DNA from 2 places in the Marinobacter sp. V34 genome. Region 1 is predicted to be linked to the other one. Evidence: predicted binding sites of a transcription regulator. Region 1 holds the regulator's gene; the other holds the start of a gene.
What was found. Region 1 encodes sigma-54, which starts transcription at its own class of promoters, with help from an activator protein. Its sites were predicted from a motif close to ANTGGCATNNANNTTGCTNT; they were not measured.
Positions count from the first base shown of each region.

Region 2: the regulator sigma-54 is predicted to act here: its motif matches at 7,774-7,793, upstream of AC0B60_RS03650 (PEP-CTERM sorting domain-containing protein).

Region 1 is NZ_JBUPZY010000003.1:384,389-394,766, reverse strand. It holds gene mgtE (magnesium transporter) at 1-503, opposite strand, end outside; gene AC0B60_RS07305 (HPr family phosphocarrier protein) at 614-883, opposite strand; gene rapZ (RNase adapter RapZ) at 891-1,772, opposite strand; gene ptsN (PTS IIA-like nitrogen regulatory protein PtsN) at 1,801-2,271, opposite strand; gene hpf (ribosome hibernation promoting factor) at 2,367-2,675, opposite strand; gene AC0B60_RS07285 (RNA polymerase factor sigma-54) at 2,800-4,326, opposite strand; gene lptB (LPS export ABC transporter ATP-binding protein) at 4,479-5,204, opposite strand; gene lptA (lipopolysaccharide transport periplasmic protein LptA) at 5,182-5,790, opposite strand; gene lptC (LPS export ABC transporter periplasmic protein LptC) at 5,795-6,385, opposite strand; gene AC0B60_RS07265 (KdsC family phosphatase) at 6,386-6,943, opposite strand; gene AC0B60_RS07260 (KpsF/GutQ family sugar-phosphate isomerase) at 6,943-7,923, opposite strand; gene AC0B60_RS07255 (ATP-binding cassette domain-containing protein) at 8,150-8,962, shown strand; gene mlaE (lipid asymmetry maintenance ABC transporter permease subunit MlaE) at 8,962-9,741, shown strand; gene mlaD (outer membrane lipid asymmetry maintenance protein MlaD) at 9,782-10,237, shown strand; gene AC0B60_RS07240 (MlaC/ttg2D family ABC transporter substrate-binding protein) at 10,265-10,378, shown strand, end outside.
Region 2 is NZ_JBUPZY010000002.1:112,207-122,584, reverse strand. It holds gene AC0B60_RS03685 (ABC transporter ATP-binding protein) at 1-188, opposite strand, end outside; gene AC0B60_RS03680 (ABC transporter ATP-binding protein) at 178-966, opposite strand; gene AC0B60_RS03675 (acyl-CoA dehydrogenase) at 1,171-3,678, opposite strand; gene AC0B60_RS03670 (AEC family transporter) at 3,818-4,705, opposite strand; gene AC0B60_RS03665 (MalY/PatB family protein) at 4,912-6,084, shown strand; gene AC0B60_RS03660 (carbohydrate-binding protein) at 6,090-6,629, opposite strand; gene AC0B60_RS03655 (DMT family transporter) at 6,677-7,600, opposite strand; gene AC0B60_RS03650 (PEP-CTERM sorting domain-containing protein) at 7,850-8,455, shown strand; gene AC0B60_RS03645 (succinylglutamate desuccinylase/aspartoacylase family protein) at 8,527-9,975, opposite strand; gene AC0B60_RS03640 (YqaE/Pmp3 family membrane protein) at 10,197-10,355, shown strand.

The DNA of each region.
Region 1 (10,378 bases):
CGATGACGACGCAGGTAGCGCAGAACCACGTCGATACTGATGTCCGGGCGCACCGTAATGGTGTCCGTGTTCATCAGGCCGCCGGCGGTGTCCTCCGGGTAGGAGAGTACTTCTTCGACGCGTTGACGATCCTGCTCGTCCATGGTGTCCAGGACTTCCTGGATCACCGTGTCTGGCAACTGTTGCAGCAAGTCGGCCAGATCGTCCGACTCGAAATCCTCGATGATATCGGCGAGTTCCTGAGCGTTCAGCTGGCTCAGGAAGTAACCTCGGATATCATCGTTCAGATACTGGAGGACTTCGCCTTCAAGCTGCTTGTCGACCAGGTTCCAGAGTAGGGCACGCTGGCGGGGTGGCGATGATTCGAGCAGGTGGGCGATGTCACTGGGGCTCAGGCCGCCATTCAGGATGCGGGCAACCTGTTTCAGGGCGCCACTGTCCAGCGCTTCGCTCAGGGAGCGAAGGCGTTGGCGCGCTTGGCTTTTCTCCAGAATATCGGTCATGGATCACCCACAGTCAGAAAACCCTCGTATTATAGCGGAGTTAGGTAACATAGGTGAGGAAGAGTTGTAGGTGAATGCCGTAGACGGGCGAGGATTCCCGGTGCGGGCGATTATTCGCCTTCCCCGAAGTAATCGTTGATCAGTGTGACCAGCGCGTCGACAGCTTCGGATTCATCCGGCCCGTCTACAATCAGCTCCACTTCTGTCCCTTGGCTGGCGGCCAGCATCATCACGGGCATAATGCTTTTTGCGTCTACCTGTCGACCTTTCCGGCTGATTTGAATGCTACTTTCGAATTCGGAGGCCTTGGCGACCAGCTTGGCTGCCGCCCGGGCATGGAGCCCAAGTTTGTTGATAATGGTAATGGGGCGGCGGATCATAGGCGCTTCAGCTTTCCCTGCTTTGCAGGTGGGGCAGTTCGGTGTGGCGAACCTGCACGTTGCTGTATTTGCCCGAGAAATAGCGGCCGAGCTGATCGCAGATATAAACCGAGCGATGCTGGCCACCGGTGCAGCCGATGGATATGGTCATGTAGCTGCGGTTGCTGTCGGCAAACGATGGCAGCCAGTTTTCCAGGAACTGGGTCAGATCGTCGACCATCTTACGGCTCAACGGCTCCTTTTCGAGAAAATCGATGACCGGCTGGTCGGTCCCCACGAACTGCCGAAGGCTGGTGTCCCAGTATGGATTGGGCAGGCAGCGCACATCGAACACATAGTCCGAATCCAGTGGCACGCCATGCTTGAACCCGAACGACTGGAATAGCAGCGCCAGTTCCTGATGGCGCCTGCCAGCGACCCGTTGCTTCACCATATCCCGGAGCTCGTACATGGACAGCCCGGTGGTATCGATGTAAAGGTCCGCCAGCTTGGAAAGGGGCTCCAGAAGCTTCTTCTCGTTACCGATGGCCTCCCGCAAGGAGGTTTTGTCATCACTCAGCGGGTGTTTCCGGCGCGTGGCATGGAAGCGTTGCAACAGGGATTGTTCATCGGCGTCCAGATAAATGATTTCTATGGTGACGCCGGTATCCTGAAGGCTGCGGTAGATATTCTCGAAGTTGCTCAGTTCTCCGGAAAGGTTGCGGGCGTCGATGCTGACAGCCATCTTTCCCAGCCGGCCGGGAGAATTCTGGTTGGTGGCTTCCTGTGTGAGAGGGAACAGCAGGCCAATGGGCAGGTTGTCGATGCAGTAATAGCCCAGGTCTTCGAGAACGTGTAACGCGGTACTTTTCCCGGAACCTGATCGGCCGCTGACGATGATCAGTTTCATAGCCCGTTCACCTTGGATATGGAGTTATTCAGCTTGTCTCGGCTGTCATCCGGCGATAAAGAGAGGCTGCATCGGTGCACTGACGCAGTTGGTCGCAGAATGCGCGCTCGTTGAACTTTTCAGCAAGCTGGCTCAAAAGCTCAAGATGCTCGCTGGTGGCTTCCTTGGGGACGATCAGGGTAAAGACGAGGTCCACCGGCTGATTGTCGATGGCATCGAACGCAACGCCTTCTTCCAGGGTCAGCAAAGCGCCGACCACGTGATCCAGCCCTTCCAGGCGACAGTGGGGGATCGCAATGCCTTGTCCGATACCTGTGCTTCCAAGCCGCTCGCGAGCGACCAGGTTGTTGAATATCTCGGTGTCGCTGAGCAAAGAGTCGTGCTGTTGGATCTGCTCGGCAATGGTTTCCATAACCCGCTTTTTGCTGGACGTAGGCACCCGGCAAAGGGTCAGCTCCGGCGCGAGAATGTTCTCGATAGTCAGGGATGTGTCGGTCATGAATCGACTGCAGTTCCGTAAAAAAAGGCTGCGGCACGTGTTGCCTGGTAAGCCAGTGCCGCAGCTCGATTAACTGTCATGCAGGGGGAGTCGTCCTAGCGGGCGCCGTTCCCATGCATCCGGTCTACGTTCTTTTCTTTGTGCTTCAGGATCTGCCTGTCCAGCTTGTCTACCAATGCGTCAATGGCAGCGTACATATCGCTGTTTTCGGCCTTTGCGTGAATCTCACCACCTATCACGTGAAGCGTAGCTTCCGCCATCTGGCGCACTTTTTCCACCTCAAGGGTAACCTGGCAATTGCTGATATGGTCGAAGTGCCGCTCAAGCTTTTCAAATTTGCCTGATACGTAATCTTTCAGTGCGGGAGTCAGTTCTACGTGATGGCCTGAAATATTGAGTTGCATAGGCTTCTCCTGTTTTCAGCTTGCCGGCACCCGTCAGGATGCCAGCTGTGTGCCACAGCGTTATGCTGCAGGCGGTATACTTTCAGGAAAGGGCTCTCCCCGTGAGGCCGGGAACAGACGCTTCCTACACCAATCGTTTTCGCTCGTTGGACGGAGGAATGTGCATTGCCTCGCGATACTTGGCCACGGTTCGTCTAGCCACCTTGATACCCTGGTCTCCTAGCATGGCTGCAATTTTGCTATCGCTCAATGGCTTTTTCGGAGTTTCCGTCGCAATCAGTTTCTTGATCATCGCGCGGATTGCCGTGGATGAGCACTCTCCACCCTCGTCGGTACTAACATGGCTTGAGAAAAAATACTTAAGTTCAAATATGCCCCGCGGTGTGTGCATGTACTTCTGGGTGGTGACCCTTGAAATGGTCGACTCGTGCATTTCCACCGCCTGGGCAATATCAGAGAGAATCAATGGTTTCATGGCTTCCTCGCCATGATCCAGGAATCCCTGCTGGTGCTCGACAATGCGCGTGGCCACCTTGAGTAGGGTTTCGTTGCGGCTTTGCAGGCTCTTGATGAACCACTTTGCTTCCTGCAACTGGTCTCGCAGGTAAGTGTTGTCGGCACTGCTGTCCGCACGCTTTATAAGAGAAGCATAGCTTGCATTCACACGAATGCGCGGTGCAATTTCAGGATTCAGTTCCACGCGCCAGCGCTCATTGTGTTTGCGCACGATCACATCAGGTATGACGTAGTCTGGCTCGCCCTGGTCCAGCGTGTCGCCAGGGCGCGGGTTCAGCCCGGTAATAAGCGCCAGCACGTCCCGTAGCTGTTCTTCTTTCAGGCGACTGCGGCGCAACAGTTGGGCGTAATCGCGATTGCCCAGCAGGTTTATATAGTGGGTGATCACCAGTCGCGCCTGGGCCAGCCAAGGCGTTTCCGGGGGCAGTTGGTTTAGCTGGATCAGCAGGCATTCCTGCAGATTACGGGCGAATACGCCAGGTGGGTCGAAGTGCTGAAGACGGTGAAGAACGGCTTCCACTTCGTCCAGTTCCAACGGGTCTTCATCGGCTTCGTCCACCATACCTGAATGAATTTCCTCAAGCGGAGAGGTCAGGTAGCCGTGGTTATCAACCGCATCCATCAGGGCGTGGGCGATGGCCTGATCCCGCTCGCTCATGGGCGTCAGATTCAGTTGCCATTCCAGGTGGTCCTGAAGTGTCTCTGTGGGGGAGTTGCGGGTCTCGAAGTCGTGGTCGTTTTCGTCGTCGTTACGGGCCGCTGAAGCGGGCGCTGACTGGTAAATGTCATCCCAGGCGGTGTCGACGGGAAGGTCGTCGGGAATGGTGTCGGGGCTGTCCGTTTCGGATGACCAGTCAGGCCCGTTCTCGGATTCGTCCCACTCCGTTGCGGTGTCGGAGGTGGTGTTGGATTCCTCGGCCGACGCAGTTTCAGAGGATTCGTTGTCACTGTCCGTTGATTCCGGATTCTGGTTGTCGTCGTCTTCCGAGGTTTCCAGCATTGGGTTGGATTCCAATGCTTGCTGGATTTCCTGCTGGAGATCCAGGGTGGAGAGCTGCAGAAGCCTGATAGCCTGTTGCAGCTGGGGCGTCATGGTCAGGCTTTGGCCCAGCTTTAACTGTAATGAGGCTTTCATAACCATGGTTCAGGATCCGTCACTCGGTCTCTCTCTTCCGTCACTCAGGCTCTCTCTTTGCGTCACTCGGGCGCTCTCTGGAGCCGGGGTTGCACAAAAACTCTTTGTATGCTGGCTACTTGCCGCGCCAAGCAAGTTCTTTGCCGAGTGTACTACAGGCGAAACTCGTTGCCCAGATACACTTCTTTGACCTGCTGGTTGGCCAGTATATCGTCCGAGTTGCCAGAGGCAATGATGTGGCCGCCACTGACAATGTAGGCATTCTCGCAGATATCGAGGGTTTCCCGCACATTGTGGTCGGTGATCAGTACGCCGATGCCCTTGTCCCGCAGGTGCCGGATGATCTGCTTGATGTCGCTCACTGAGATGGGGTCGACCCCGGCGAAAGGTTCGTCCAGCAAGATGAACGCCGGCTCCATCGCCAACGCGCGGGCGATTTCCACCCGCCGACGCTCCCCCCCTGAAAGGGCCATGCCAACGCTATCGCGGATGTGGGTGATGTGAAACTCTTCAAGCAGTTCCTCTAACTTGGCCTCTCGGTCCGCTCGCTTGAGTTCGCGGCGGGTTTCCAGGATAGCCAGTATGTTGTCGCGCACGGTGAGCTTGCGGAACACGGAGGCTTCCTGGGGCAGGTAGCCGATTCCTTTTCGGGCTCGGCCATGCATGGGTAGTGGCGTTATGTCCTGATTGTCGATGGTGATGCGACCATTGTCGGCGGGGACCAGGCCAACAATCATGTAGAAGCACGTTGTTTTGCCCGCGCCATTGGGGCCAAGCAGACCGACGATCTCGCCACTGCGAATTTCCAGGGAAACGTCGATGACGACCTTCTTCTGCTTGTAGCTTTTTGCGAGGTTACTGGCCCTGAGAACTGCCATCGGTATCCTGTCCGTTAGGGTTATCTGAATTGCTGCCGGAGTTGCCGCGCGGCTGGATGACCATTTCGACGCGACCGCTGCCATCGCCCTGGTCAGCGGCGCCTTCCGCAGTTACCACGCGCTCGGCGCTGTCGTAATGAATCACGTCACCGCGGAACAGGTTGCCGCCCTGTTCAATCACGGCTTCGCGCTTAAAGGTGACCCGGTTGTCGGAGGCGGACCAGGTGATGGTCAGGGCGCGAGCGTCGGTTTCACCCTGGCCTTCCATGGCAGGCTGGCGATAGCGTGCCGGGGTACCGGTGGCTTCAATGCGACTGACGCCGTTTTCATCCCGGTGAAGTACAACCTTGTCCGCCATAAGGTTGGCATCGCCCTGGCTCATTTCAACGGAACCGGTATAGGTTGCAATGCCCTGACCTTCGTCGAGCCGTGCGTTATCGGCGTTGACCGTGATGGGTTGGTCGGACTCCAGGTCAAAGGCGGCAGCGAATGGCATGCCAACGGTCAGCGTTAGTACCAGAGCAATCGCTGAGATCACCGGGCGCGACACAACCGATTGGTGTCCTTTGGGGTGAGGATGGGGCATGAATTTACTTGCCGGGCTCATAGCGTCCTTCCACTTGAGAGTCGAGTTCGAGGATTCGGTCATCAATCCAGGCCTTCATGCCGGTTGCGCGGGTCAGGCTGAACGAGTCGGTCAGTTCCACCGGGGCATCTGTATAAACTGTACGCTCAGCGTTATCCAGTGTCAGTGTCGACGTAGTTAACGTCAGTGAGCGCCCACCTTGGGCTTGCTGGGACACATGAACATCCCCCGTCAAGTGGACCAGGTCGTCAGCTTCCATGAATTGGCCTTTGTTGGCCTGGACTTGCCAGGGTGCGTTGCCAGGTTCGCCGTAGAGCGTTGCATTCGGTGACTCCATAATGGTTTGGTTGCGGGCCTCGAATTGCTCAATGCGCGGGCTTTCGAAATGTGCGGTAAGCCGCCCGGTCTCATCGAAGGAGAGGTAGCGACCATTAACCACGAAACCGTCTGGTTCCGATTCTCCTCTCAGCGCGGCGGCATCCACCGGCTCTGATGGCTCGTCACTTTGCCAGAGCAGGAAAAACAGTGCCACTATCGTGACAGCCAGCCCCAGGCTTCGTGCCCAGGGCCGTGCATAGAGGGCTTCAGCGGCCATTCAGTCCTGCTCCAGGTAGGGTTGCAGGCTGGCATTGAGCTGCCCGCAGGCACAGAGCAGTAGTTCACACGCTTCACGAACCGCACCGCTGCCCCCCGCTGCCGACGTGCAAAAATCCGCGTGCTGTCGCACCAGCCAGTACCCGTTCGGTACCGTTATGCCCAGTCCGGCGTAACGGATTGCGGGCAGGTCCGGTAGGTCGTCGCCCATGTAGGCAATCTGGTGTGGTGCGATCTCCAGCCGTCCTGCCAGTTCCCGCAAGGCTACTTTCTTGTCCTCGCGGCCTTGCATTAGATGCGAGATGCCGAGGTCATTCATGCGTTTTTCCGTCAGTGACGAACGTCGTCCGGTAATAACAGCAACGTTGATGCCAGCGGCCATAACCTGTTTGATGCCCAGGCCGTCGAGAATGTTGAATCCTTTCATCTCGTCGCCCGAAGCGCTGAACAGCAGGGTGCCGTCGGTCATGATGCCGTCCACATCCAGGGCCAGGAGCCGAATGCCAGCGGCTTTCTCGATCAGGTCCGCCGGCCATTGAGGGCGCAGGGTGTCGGCCATCAGATCACTCCAGCCCGCAATAGGTCGTGCATGTTGATAGCGCCAGTCAGTTTGCCGTCGCGATTGATGACGGGCAGGGCATTGATTTTCAGCTCTTCCATCATGTTCAGTGCCTCGGCGGCCAGTTGGTCATCGTGGATCACGCGCCCATTGCGGGTCATGACCTCGGCAATGGGCGTGTTGTGAATGTCCACGGAACGGTCCAGGGTGCGGCGAAGGTCACCGTCTGTAAACACGCCGACCAGATCGCCCCCGGCGCTGATGACCGTCGTCATACCCAGGCCCTTGCGGGAAATCTCCAGCAGCGCGCCGCTGAGGGTGGTGCCTTCCTGTACGCGGGGGATCCGGTCCCCGGTGTGCATAATATCGGTGACACGCAGTAGCAACCTGCGGCCCAGGCTGCCACCGGGGTGTGAGAGCGCAAAGTCTTCGGTGCTGAAACCACGGGCTTCAAGCAGTGCCACGGCGAGGGCATCGCCCATCACCAGAGTGGCCGTGGTGCTGGAGGTGGGGGCCAGTCCAAGGGGGCAGGCCTCCTGGGCAACGCTGATATCCAGGTTGGCAACGGCCTCCCGGGCCAGAATGGAGTTTTCATTGCCAGTCATGCTGATCAGCGGGGCCCCCATGCGCTTGATTAACGGTAAAATAGTCAACACTTCGCTGGTGTTGCCGCTGTTGGAAATACTCAGGACCACGTCTTGGCTGGTGATCATGCCCAGGTCGCCGTGGCTGGCCTCGCCCGGGTGTACGAAGAACGATGGCGTTCCGGTGCTGGCGAGGGTGGCGGCGATCTTGTTTCCGATATGGCCGGATTTGCCCATGCCGGTCACGACAACGCGGCCCTTGCACGCCATGATTACTTCGCAGGCGCGGACGAAACGGTCATCAATCCGGTCGGTCAGGGCGTGGATGGCCTCGCGCTCGATCTCGATGGCTCGCAGGGCGGATTCTCTGAAGGTCTGGCTGGTTTCGGTGTTCATCTGGCTTCCGGGTTCGAAATGTTGATGCTTTCGTTGTGGCAAAAGTATATCACTTCAATGGCTTTGGCTGCCCTTCATGACAAGACGTTCAGCAAAACTGATCATTGACATCAGTTCATTTTATGACGGATGGATTGAGGTTCACGGCAGGTTGACATAATGTAGCGCACTCATTAAAGGCTGGGAATGCGGGTTCACCGACACTCAGGCGGTTTTGGAAGCAGGTATGGACACAGCCCCCTACATTGAATTGAGAGACGTGGTTTTCACTCGCGGAAATCGCCGTATCTTTGATGGCGTCAACCTGGATATTCCCCGCGGCAAGATTACCGCCATCATGGGGCCAAGTGGCACTGGCAAGACCACGCTGTTGCGGCTGATCGGCGGCCAGTTGAAACCGGATTCCGGTCGTATATCCGTAGCGGGGGAAAACGTTCCTCAGCTCAAACGCAAGGCGCTTTACCGTTTGCGGGAAAGGATGGGGATGCTATTCCAAAGTGGGGCGTTGTTCACAGATCTCAGTGTCTTTGAAAACGTGGCTTTCCCGCTCAGGGTCCATACCACTTTGCCGGAAGACATGATTCGGGACATTGTCCTTATGAAACTCGAAGCTGTAGGGCTTCGCGGAGCCCGGGATCTGATGCCGGCAGAACTGTCTGGCGGTATGACCCGGCGCGTGGCCCTGGCTCGCAGCATTGCGCTGGACCCGGAGCTGATCATGTACGATGAGCCCTTTACCGGCCAGGACCCGATTGCCATGGGTGTTCTTGTCAAGCTTATCCGGGATCTCAACAGTTCCATGGGCCTGACCAGCGTTCTGGTGTCCCATGATGTCCCTGAGTCCCTGAGTATCTGCCACTACGCCTGTATCGTCGCGGATGGTCGTATCATAGGCGAGGGCACGCCCGAGGAGTTAAGGGCGCACCCATCTGAGCAGGTGCAACAGTTCCTGCGTGGTCATCCGGATGGTCCGGTGCCGTTTCACTATCCGGCTGCTGATGCTGCTCAGGACTGGAGTATGGCCGGGAGAGGAAATTGATGGACAGGCTGGCGACTTTCGGCCGATTGGGGTTGAACGTGATTGCATCGCTCGGCCGCTCCGGGCGTTTTCTTGCCGGAGCCCTGTGGGGCGTTCCGCGACCCTCGGTGGGTTTTCCGTTGTTGCTGAAGCAGCTCTACTCGGTTGGCGTTCTGTCCCTGGCCATTATTGTGGTCTCGGGCCTGTTTATCGGGATGGTTCTGGGGTTGCAGGGGTATACGATCCTCAGTGACTACGGGTCTGAGGCTGCGATTGGACAGATGATTGCCCTGACGTTGGTGCGGGAGTTGGGTCCAGTGGTGACCGCACTGCTGTTTGCCGGCCGTGCGGGTTCCGCATTGACGGCGGAAATCGGGTTGATGAAAACCACCGAGCAGCTCTCCAGCATGGAAATGATGGGCGTTGATCCACTGCGCCGGGTGATTGCTCCCCGGTTGTGGGCGGGCTTTATCTCGGTGCCTGTGCTGGCTGCGGTATTCTCAGTGGTTGGCATCTGGGGCGGTATGCTTGTTGGCGTGGAGTGGCTGGGCGTGTTTGAAGGGTCGTTCTGGGGCAATATGCAGTCTTCCGTTAGCTTCACCACCGACGTTCTGAACGGTGTCATCAAGAGCCTTGTGTTCGGGTTTGTCTGCACCTGGATTGCGGTTTATCAGGGTTATGACTGTGTGCCCACCTCCGCGGGTATCAGTGCGGCAACCACGAAAACCGTAGTGTATTCGTCGCTGGCCGTGCTCGGGCTGGATTTTGTGCTTACCGCCGTTATGTTTGGTGACTTCTGATCGCGGTATACTGAAAACGTCAGGAAACAGGGGGCCAGTAATGGCACAGAGAACAATAGAAGTGATTGTGGGGTTGTTCATGATCGCGGGCATTGCCGCCATAATGTTTCTGGCGTTGCAGGTCAGCGGGTTAACACCGAAGGCGCCGGAAAGCTCGTACACACTGTACGCCAATTTCAACGACTCTGGCGGGCTGACGCCCCGGGCAAAAGTATCCATGGCCGGTGTCACCGTTGGCAAGATCCGAGAGATTAACCTGAATAGGGAGACCTACCAAGCCCGGGTGGTTATTGATGTGAACGCCAGCGTGGACAATATTCCGGCGGACAGCTCAGCAGTAATACGTACATCCGGGCTGCTTGGCGAACAGTACATTGATATCTCGGTGGGTGGTGACATGAAGTCCCTGAGGGACGGGGATACCTTCTACTCCACACAATCCGCCATGAATCTTGAGCGGCTCATATCCAATTTTGCCTCTGGGCAGTCACAATGAAAGTAAAGTGATTCACGGGAGAAAACCATGGTTCTGATCAGACATAGCCTGACGATAATTGCGTTGCTGATGGTAGTGCTGGCGGTGCCGGCCCATGCCGGACCGGAGGAGGATCTCCGTGAGTATGTTGATAAGAATACC
Region 2 (10,378 bases), on a different contig from region 1:
GTTCGTTTGCTGACCAGCCCCAGAATCGACTTGAGTGTGGTGGTGCGTCCGGACCCGTTGCGGCCAAGCAGGGTAATGACCTCTCCTTCCAGCAGAGTCAGATCAAGCCCATGAAGAATGTGGGATTCGCCGTACCAGGCGTGAAGATTCTCGATTCTGAGCATTTCCGGGCGTTGATCAGGCTGCATCGGTGGTCCCCATATAGGCTTCCATAACGGCGGGGTTGGTCGATACCGTGTCGTAGTTACCTTCGGCCAACACCTCTCCGCGGTTCAGAACGGTAATGGTGTCGGCCAGCGTGGAAACCACATTAAGGTTGTGCTCAACCATGACGATGGTTCTGCCATCCACCACCTTGCGAATCAGCTCGGTAACCGTGCCTACGTCTTCCGAACTCATGCCCTGGGTCGGTTCATCGAGCAACATGAGCCTGGGCTTAAGTGCAATGGTGGTGGCGATCTCCAGTGCCCGTTTCTGTCCGTAGGCGAGTTCCACCGCCTTGGTATCGGCAAAGGGGCCCAGGCCAACTTGTTCGAGGGTGGCCTGGGCCTCCTCATTCAGCTGGTCAAGAATGCGTACCGGCCGCCAGAAGTGATAGGAAATGCCCAGCTTGCGTTGCAGGGCAACCCGCACGTTTTCGCGGGCAGACAGGTGGGGAAATACCGCTGAAATCTGAAAAGAGCGAATCAGCCCCTGCTGGGCAATGCCCGCGGGGCGTGCGTTGGTAATGTCTTTTCCAGCGTAGATGATCTGCCCGGCGCTGGGCTTGAGAAATTTGGTCAACAGATTAAAGAACGTCGTTTTCCCGGCCCCATTCGGGCCTATCAACGCATGTATGGAGCCTGTCTTGACGTTGATGCTGACGTCACTGATGGCGGTAAAGCCTTTGAAATCCTTGGTCAGGTTCCTGGTTTCCAGGATGGTTGAGGATGGTTGTGTCTGCTCGCCTACAGCCTGCTCTTCCACGGAAAGACACCCCTTTCAATTCAGGTGAGCGGCGCTGATGCCGCGTGTTTTTATTCGTTGTTGTGACAGCTGGTTTCTTGAAAGGTCGCAAATACAGCTATTTGAACCGACATTCAGTAATAGTCGGCGAATGTGGATTCTGTCAAGAATGGGAGAGGGGAACAGTGGGGGAGACACGCCCCGTTGAGGGCGTGTCTTTAGTGGTTATTCTTCGTCACGTGGCGGGCGTTCGACCACTTTGCGCTTACCTTTGGCACACCGGGACAGGGCCTTCAGCCCGTCAGCTTCGAAGGCATCCACGCGGATGACGTCGTAGAGTGCTTCCAGTGCCTCCAGGAGTTTGTCGCATTCGTCTTTCTGAACAACGCCCTGCTCGCAGGCCCAGTCCACCAGTTCTTTACGCTGGTGCCCCATCAGCAGGTCGATGCCGCCCAGCTCGTCTTCATCACGATTGCGCAGGGCCTCATGGAGTCGATCACGCATGTCCTTGGTTTCATTGGCCAGCCGGTAGGCGTTCAGTACACGACCTAAAGGATCGTCCGGATCGGTATTGATGTAGCTGCCACGGCTGATGCGCTGGCGCAACGGTGTATCCTTGACGATGCTGGCGGCCACCTCCGTGCCCAGGGCGTCGTCTGGACCGTTGAGGCCGGTGGCGCCAAGCGGAAATACCAGCACCCGCAGAGGCCAGCGCAGCAGTGGAGCCGGGAAGTTGATGATCAGCTCGCGCATGGATGTCTTGAGGTCCCGCAGGCTGGTCTGGAGGCACCATTCCACCAGCGGGCGCTGGTCTTCGGGATACCCTTCCTCATGCCATTGCTTGATGACGGCGGTGGCGTAATACAGATGTACAAGGCAGTCCGCCATGCGGCCGGACAGACGCTGGCGTGCCTTGAGACCGCCACCTACCGTGAGCAGGGTAACGTCGGTCATCAGGGCGAACGCGGCCGAGAATCGGGCAAGCTGGCGATAGCTGGATTGAATCCCGCCCTGTCGTGGCACGGGTTCTAGCAAGCCGCCGGTAAGCGCCAGCAATAACGAGCGTAACGCATTGCGCGTGGTGTGAGCGATATGGCGGTAAAAGATGCCGTCGAACTTTGCGACGGCGGCCTTTTTATCGTCCATGCCCGCAGCTTCTATCTCTTCAACAATATACGGGTGGCAGCGGATAGCGCCCTGGCCAAACACCATCAGGCTGCGGGTGAGGATGTTTGCGCCTTCCACCGTGATGCCGATGGGCACCGCCTGGTATGCCCTGGCCAGGAAGTTGCGGGGGCCGGTAATAACACCGCGGCCGGCAACCACGTCCATGGCATGGTTGATCACCGTGCGCATGAGGTCGGTATTGCGGTACTTGAGTACCGCAGAGGGCACGGAGGGGCGTACGCCCCGGTCCAGCATGCCGGACGTCAGCAATCGGGCAGCATCCATCATATAGGTGTAGCCGGCGATGGGTTCGAGCGCCTCCTGAACCCCTTCAAACTGGCTGATGGACCGGCCGAACTGTTCCCGGGTCAGGGCATAGGAGCCTGTGGCCATGCTGGCCACTTTGCCAGCGCCGGTACCCAGTGCGGGCAGGGAGATGGAGCGGCCGATGGACAGGCATTCCAGCAGCATCTTCCAGCCTTTGCCCAACATGTCCTGGCCGCCAATCACCTGATCCATGGGGATAAACACGTCGTTGCCCCAGGTCGGACCGTTCATGAACACAGTATTCATGGGCAGGTGACGGGCGCCGGAGTGAACCCCTTCCAGGTCCTGTGGAACCATCACGCAGGTAACGCCGATCTCGTCGGAGTCGCCCAGCAGTTTGTCCGGGTCATACACCTTGATGGCCAGGCCAATCAGCGTCGCTACCGGTGCCAGGGTTATGTAGCGCTTGTTCCAGGTGACCTTCAGGCCCAGCACTTCCTTGCCATTCCACTGTCCCTTGCAGACGATGCCTTTGTCCGGGATGGCTCCGGCGTCGGAACCGGCGACCGGAGACGTCAGTGCAAAGCAGGGAATTTCCTCGCCACCGGCCAGTCGGGGGAGGTAATGCTCCTTCTGGGAATCCGTGCCGTATTCCATCAGCAACTCGCCCGGACCAAGCGAGTTTGGAACCATCACGGTCACGGCGGCGGACACGCTGCGAGTGGAAATCTTCATTACGATCTCAGAGTGGGCGGTGTGGGAAAAGCCCTTACCGCCCTGCTCTTTGGGGATCATCAACCCGAAGAAACCGTTTTCGCGAATGAACTTCCAGACCTTGTTGGGCAGGTCGTAGTCTTCGTGGGTAATTTTCCAGTCATCCAGCATGCCGCAAAGCTTTTCGACTGGCCCGTCAAGGAACGCCTGTTCTTCGCTGGAGAGGTGGGCCGGTTTGGCGTCGAGCAGTTTTGACCACTTGGGTTGTCCTGAGAAAAGCTCGCCATCCCAGTCAACGGTACCCGAACGCAGAGCTTCGGCTTCGGTATCCGAGAGTTTCGGGAGCCGGCCGCGTACCCAGTTCAGCAGCGGAGCACTGAGCTTTTCGCGCCGCAGATCACCTGGCAGAACCAGCACCAAGCTGAGGGCAAGCAGCCCGCCACCAAACAGTATACTGAGGATGTGCCAGCCATCCTGAAACAGCCCGACGACCGTTGCAATCACCAACACGGCGGCGGCAGTGGTGCCGCCTATACCAAGGTAGATCAGTACCAGCGCACTGATCAGCAGAAGCAGAACACTCATGGGCGGATCTCCATATCGAGAAGAAATTCAACCTGAATCGTTCTTACCTTCGGCCAAAGCCAGAGAGGTTGCAAGCGCTTGCGTTGGTGATCGTGATACGCCGGACAGGATTCCGGCATTATTCGTTATCGGAAAACGTTCATACGTAGCCTGCGGTAAAGACCAGGCCCAGCACTATGGGCATCACCACAAGGCTTCCGAGGTTACTGATAAGCACCAGTGACGCGACTTTATGAGGTTCCTGTTGATACTGCTCCGCCAGCATGTAGTTCAACACAGCTGAGGGCATGGCGGCGAAGACCCACAAAGCAGCTACCTGCAGGCCCGGTAGATCCAGAATCGCTATCATTGGCCAGGCAAGAATCAATCCGGATGCGGGCGCGGAAATAGCGCCCAGAACCCCGAGTTTCCAGTCGCTGAAATCTACGTCCAGCATGCGAACACCGAGAGTAAAGAGCATGAGCGGGATACACACGCCGCCTAGCATATTCAGGGTTTCCAGCAGCCATTGTGGCATGGGTACGCCACCGAAGTTGACGGTAAGGCCGGCGATGCTTGCAGCAATAACCGGTATGCGAAGCCGTTTTATGATCGACGTGTGCGGATCCAGCATGTAGATGCCCACGGTAAAGTGCAGCAGCATTTCCACGACGAATAGGACAACGGCCGCTGGCAGGGCGGCCTCGCCAAAGGCGAATACCAAAATCGGGATACCCATGTTGCCGGAATTGTTGAACATCATCGGCGGCAGGAAGGTTTTAAGGTTCAGGTTCAGAACCCTGGCCAACGGATAGAGCACGATGCCGGAGCCGAGCACCACCACCGTTGCCGCCAGAGCCAGGCTGGTGTAATCCTGAAGTGGCGCCTGTTGGTCGGCCAGAACCGCGAACACCAGCATGGGCACGAACAGCTCCATATTAAGGGTGTTCAAGCCTTTTATGTCTGGAGTGCGATATCGGCCGTAAAGGGTGCCACAACCGGCGATCAGAAAGACCGGCAACATCGTGGACAGGATCTGGGCAAGCATTCAAAGGCTCCGGGGTTGGATCAGGATGAGCGGATAACTCGTTAGGTTCGCAATTATACCTGGGTTCCAGGCAAGTAAAACCTGTGCCTCTGTGACCAACGCTGAATCTCTCCTGAAGCCGGTGGAACGGCGCCTGGCTTGCACGAATTACGACGACTGCCACAGAATGGCCTTTCGTAACTTACCATCCTAGCGGAGAGCCCCTCGTGCCCGAGACCTTTGACCAGCCTGTCCAGCGGGAAAACACCTGTTCAGTGAAGTTTGATGCCCGCAATGCGGTATTCGGCAGGGATGACATTATTCCCCTGTGGGTAGCGGATATGGACTTTCCGGGACCGGAATCAGTGACCAAAGCTCTGGAAGAGCGGGCAAGGCACCCGATATACGGCTATACACTGTTTCCGGAGAGCCTGTACCAGTCGGTCATGGACTGGTTTGAACATCGGCATGGCTGGGTCATCGAGCGGGACTGGCTATTGATGGCACCGGGCGTGGTCCCTTCGCTGCACGCCTCGGCATTGGCATTTGCCGGGGAGGGCGAAGGGGTGATTATACAGCCTCCGGTTTACCCGCCTTTCTTCAGCGCCATTCGAAAAACCGGTCGTGTGGTGATTGAAAGCCCGCTGGACCAGGTGGATGGCCGTTATCAGATGAATCTTGAGCACCTTGAGGCCTGTGCGGCGAGGGATGATGCCAAAGTTTTGTTACTGTGCTCGCCCCACAACCCGGTCGGGCGGGTGTGGAGCGAAAGCGAACTCAGGGAGGTACTGGCGATTGCCCGGCGCCACAACCTGGTGGTGGTGTCGGATGAAATTCATTGTGACCTGACCTACCCGGACAAGCCTTCCCATCAGGTACTGGCGACGCTGGCCGACGAAGAGGACGCCCTGATCACAACGATAGCACCCAGCAAATCCTTCAATATGCCCGGCCTGGGGTTGTCGGCACTGGTTGTGAGGAATGCAGAGCATAGGACGTTATTGAAAGACGTCTTCGACGCCATGCACATGAACCAGTGCAATCCATTCAGCATCGCCGGCTTTGAGGCCGGGTATCGCCATGGTGGCCCGTGGCTGGACGAACTCATGATTTACCTACAAGGCAATCGTGATCGGGTGATGGATTACATCCGCCAGTACTTGCCCGCCATCCGGGTAACGGAGCCGGAGGGCACTTATTTGTTGTGGCTCGACTGCCAGGCCCTGGGCATGAGTGATGCGGAGCTGAAGCGGTTTTTTGTGCAGGAAGCGGGTATTGGCATGAACCCGGGCATCACCTTTGGTGAACCCGGCAGCGGGTTCATGCGCATGAATATTGGTTGTCCGCGCCGGGTTCTCGAAACGGCCCTGGAGCAGATACGGCAGGCGCTGACTGAATAACCGGATTAGTCGGCGTTTTCAGCGCCGTTACTGCAGGGATCGTCTACCGGCTGCCAGTGAGGCGGCTGGCTCATGCCGGGCATCTGGCCGTTGCTGGGGCGGATGGCGCGGTAAGTCTGCCCTTCATGGACGGCCATCTGGCCCACGGTATAGCTGCCGCCAAAGCTCCATCGCCCGCGTTCTTTGCAGGTCTGTGGGCGCTCGTTGGACGCTTTTACGTGCGGTTGGCCGGCGTCGGCCTGTGCCTGCGGTTGACGGTTCACCCCACCTTCCGGTTTGCGCTCAGCGACGTTGCTGTCATCACGACTGATGTCGCAATCCGGCACTGACGCCAGTCTTTCCCATTCGAAATCCGCGCCCGGTGTTTTACCCTCGTGGAGTTCGCGGGATTGGTACCAGTCACCCTGGTGAAACACCGTCTGTCCCGGCGGGTAATAGCGGCTCGGTATCCAGGTATTCTCCTTGGGGTCGCAGGGGGCGGCAAACGCTGCGGTGCTGAAAGCCGCTAATATCAATATACCGCCCCATTTGAAGAACCCTGTCATGCCATTGACCATGAATGTCTGCCTTGTCGATATTGGTTGTCGGGTGCTCAACGGTATTTGCGGCGAAGCTCGGTCGTTCGAGTGGCCAGGAACAGTCCGGCCAGAATCAGAAGGCCGCCAATGACATGGAACGTGCCCAGGCGTTCCCCGAGGAAAATGCCCGCCATCACAGATGCAAATACCGGAGTGAGGTACATGAAGATGGCCGCTTTTGCAGGACCAATCCGGTGCACCCCATGATTCCAGAACGCGTAAGCCAGAATACCGGGGAAAATCGCAAAGTACATCATGGGCAGGGCGGTTGATGCGTTCAGTTCGAACCCACCAGAGAAGAACAGCAGGTCCACCAGGAAAAACGGCAATATCACCATGGTACCGCAGGCGATCTGGACGGTCAGAAAGGTCAGTGGCGGCAGCGGTACCGCTTGGCGGCGAAGCAGTACTGAGAACAGGCCCCAACTGGTTACCGCCAGTACCATGATCAGGTCTCCGGGTTGCGCCCGCAAACCGGTCAGCACTGAGAGGTCCCCTCGCGCCACAACCGCCAGGATGCCCAGTACCGCCAGCCCGATTCCGAGAGCCTGAATGGGGCGTGTGCGATTTCCCAACAGTAACCAGGCCAGTAACGCCACCATGATGGGTATGGTGGCGTTAATCAGCGCGATATTGGTGGCCGTGGTGGTCACCGCTGCAAAATAAAGCAGCGAGTTGAACGCACCCACACTGAACGTGGCCAGAGCCAGTATCGACAGCGAATGTTCGCGGATAACCCGGCGTTGGCGCCACACCCCCGGTAGCCCGAAAGGCAGGAGTATGGTCAGGGCAATCACCCAGCGCCAGAAGGACATGGACAGTGGAGGAATCTCGCCAACGACACTTTTGGCCACCACGGCGTTACCGGCCCAGAACAGCGGGGTCAGGACCAGGCCGGTGTAGGCCAGCCATAGCGGTTTTGACGTTTCTGAAAACATGCCGGATCCTGTCTGCGTGAGGGGCTCTCTCCCGGTGGAGGGGCAGAAACAGGGCAGGATACTACAGAAGGGGCATAGGGTCGCCGTCGTTACTGTCGGGGTTTTTTACATAAGCGCCAAATTCTATGTCTTTATATTTATACAAGGCATTGATTTATTGTTAAAAATAACTGAATGGCATTGTGTGTGCCTAAGGTTCGTCTCGGTATTAACCAAGAATACTTGAGAACAATCCAAGGAGTAGTAACCATGCGGCATCTCAAGCTCACAATAGCATTGCTGGTTTCAATGTGTCTGCCGGCCATGGCCAGTGCAGCGCTAATTTCGGCCAGCTATGCGGTCAACCTGAATGATTCGGACCCTGGACTGGTTGTTGATTCTGCAGACTACGCAGCGAATCCGTTTTCTTTTGATTTGAATGCGGGTGAAAGTGTGACCTTTAACCTGTTCAAGATCTGGACAACCGAAGGCGCCGTTAACAGCGACGACGAAGTGCCCCAGCCGATTTCGGTCGATTTCAACTTCACCTCGCCGGGGCTGATGAATGGTTCCGTAAACGGAAACACTTCGGGTGACACCGAGCTTTTCGGTTTTTTCCAGGAAGGCATCCTTTCCTGGGGGGCGCCTCTCCAGCTTGCCTTCGGAGCGCTTGGCGACGGTCTTCTTGAAGTTAGCCTTTTTGACGCTGAATTCAATGAAGGCTCGTTTTGGGGACTGGGCAATCACGGTGCCAAGGTGAAAGCCAAGATTGAACTGATCTCTGAAGCCAGCGAAGTACCCGAACCAAGCACTCTGGCTCTGCTGGGCTTGGGTCTGCTTGGTATGGGAATGCGAGCCCGTCGTCGTTCAGCTTGAACGGTAGCGCTTCGTAGTATCCCGAAAGTTGAAGAATGAAACGGGGTCAGAGCTTGCTCTGACCCCGTTTTTTATTCCCCGGGTACTTCCGCCTCGGTACCGACGTGGTAAGCCGCAAAACCAGCCATGACCACCTGATCCACCGCCATGCCGATAATCCGGCCGTTGCTACGGGCGCGAATGGGGTGTTGTGCGTTGGTGATGGGATCTGACACATAGCCGAGAATTTCCCCTTCGCTCACCTTGGCACCCAGTTTAATGTCGCTGAACAGTATGCCCCCGTGTTCGGCTCTTACCCACTCGGAATCGTAGTAGACGGGCTCAGGGTCTCCCCAGACAAACATCCTCGAGATCATGCCCTCCTTGTCCATCAGGCTGGTCAGGCTGTTCACCCCGGCCTTGATCTGGTGCTCCTGGATACGCAGTGATTCGCCGGCCTCCATGGTGACGGACCGGATGCCCGCTTCGACGGCGGCGTGTCGAAGCATGCCGGTAGTGCCTGTACTGTGGACCACCGCCATGCGATCAAAACCCCGGGTCAGTTCTGCCACTTCAGGGTCGTTCATGTCCGCACGCAGTTGGGGCAGGTTGGTGCGTTTGAGAGACCCGGTGTGGATATCCACCAACATGTCGCAATGACGGATCACGTTCTCGAACAGGGAGTGGGCGATCCGGTCTGCCAGACTGCCATCGGTGCTTCCGGGAAAGTGGCGATTGAGGTCACGGCGGTCGGGAAGATAGCGGCTGCCCTGCTGGAAACCCGGCAGATTGACGATGGGGATGCCGATCACCCGGCCCGAGAGTTTGTCCGGTTCCAGGTCATACATGGTGCGGCGGATGATTTCGATGCCGTTGAGCTCATCACCGTGAACGGCACCGGTCAGGCACAGGTTGGGGCCGGGTTTGGACCCATTCACCACCAGTACCGGCGTTGGTTGCGACAGGCCGGCAATCTGGATAGCGGGGGACCAGGCCAGGCGTGTGGAGGTGCCAGGCAGAACTTCGGCCCCCAGCATTTTCAGGCTGGTGGCCTTTTCGGGTTCCGCCACCTCAGCAGGTTTCTCTACTACGCTCTCATCGGCCCCTGTTGCAGCATCGGCTTCCTGGGTAGCAGGTTTGGTCTGCTCAGCCGTGTCTTCTGGCTTCGAAGGTTCCGGTTCGGCAGGCTCGGCGGGCTTTGGAGGCGGTGCCACCTCCTTTAAATCAACGTTGGGTGCCACTTCTTCCACGGTCGGCTCGGTGGTGGAAGCCGGTGTTTTATCCTGGGAGGTTGGTTCCTCATTGGATTTCTTCGTGGTGTCTGTTTTACCGCTATCATTTTTCGGTTCAGACGCGCGCAAGGGTTCCGAATGCTCGACATCCTCAACACTCTCGTCCTCGGCAAGCTCCGCAACGAGCATCTCCGTGTTGTCGGAGTCATCGGACTTGTTTGCGTGGACGGCAGGGATTGAGACCAGGCTGCCAGTCAGGGTAAAAATCAGGCCAGCGCGAAACAGATGTGTCAGCCAGCGATACAGCATAATTCCTCTCGGGTTCTCAGCCAGTGTGGGGCTTGTTGTCCGGTCTATGAAAGCGGTACAAGGATAGAGCCCCTGTTGATTCATGAATACGGCTGTGACAAAGGTTTAATGCCACTTTCATGAACTCGTTGTGTATTTCCGCAAAATGATCTATTCAAAGAGGTTACAGGATGCGGATTGTCGTTCTGTACCCGTTATACGTTCGATGGAGGATAAACTGTATGGATCTTTTGCGAGTTCTGGTTGCGATTTTGTTACCGCCGTTGGGCGTCTTCTTACAGGTGGGGATTGGCAAGCACTTCTGGATCAACATCCTGTTGACGATTCTCGGCTATATACCGGGCATCGTTCACGCGGTCTGGATCATTGCCAAGAAATAACCGGCCCCTGAAGAAGGGGCCGG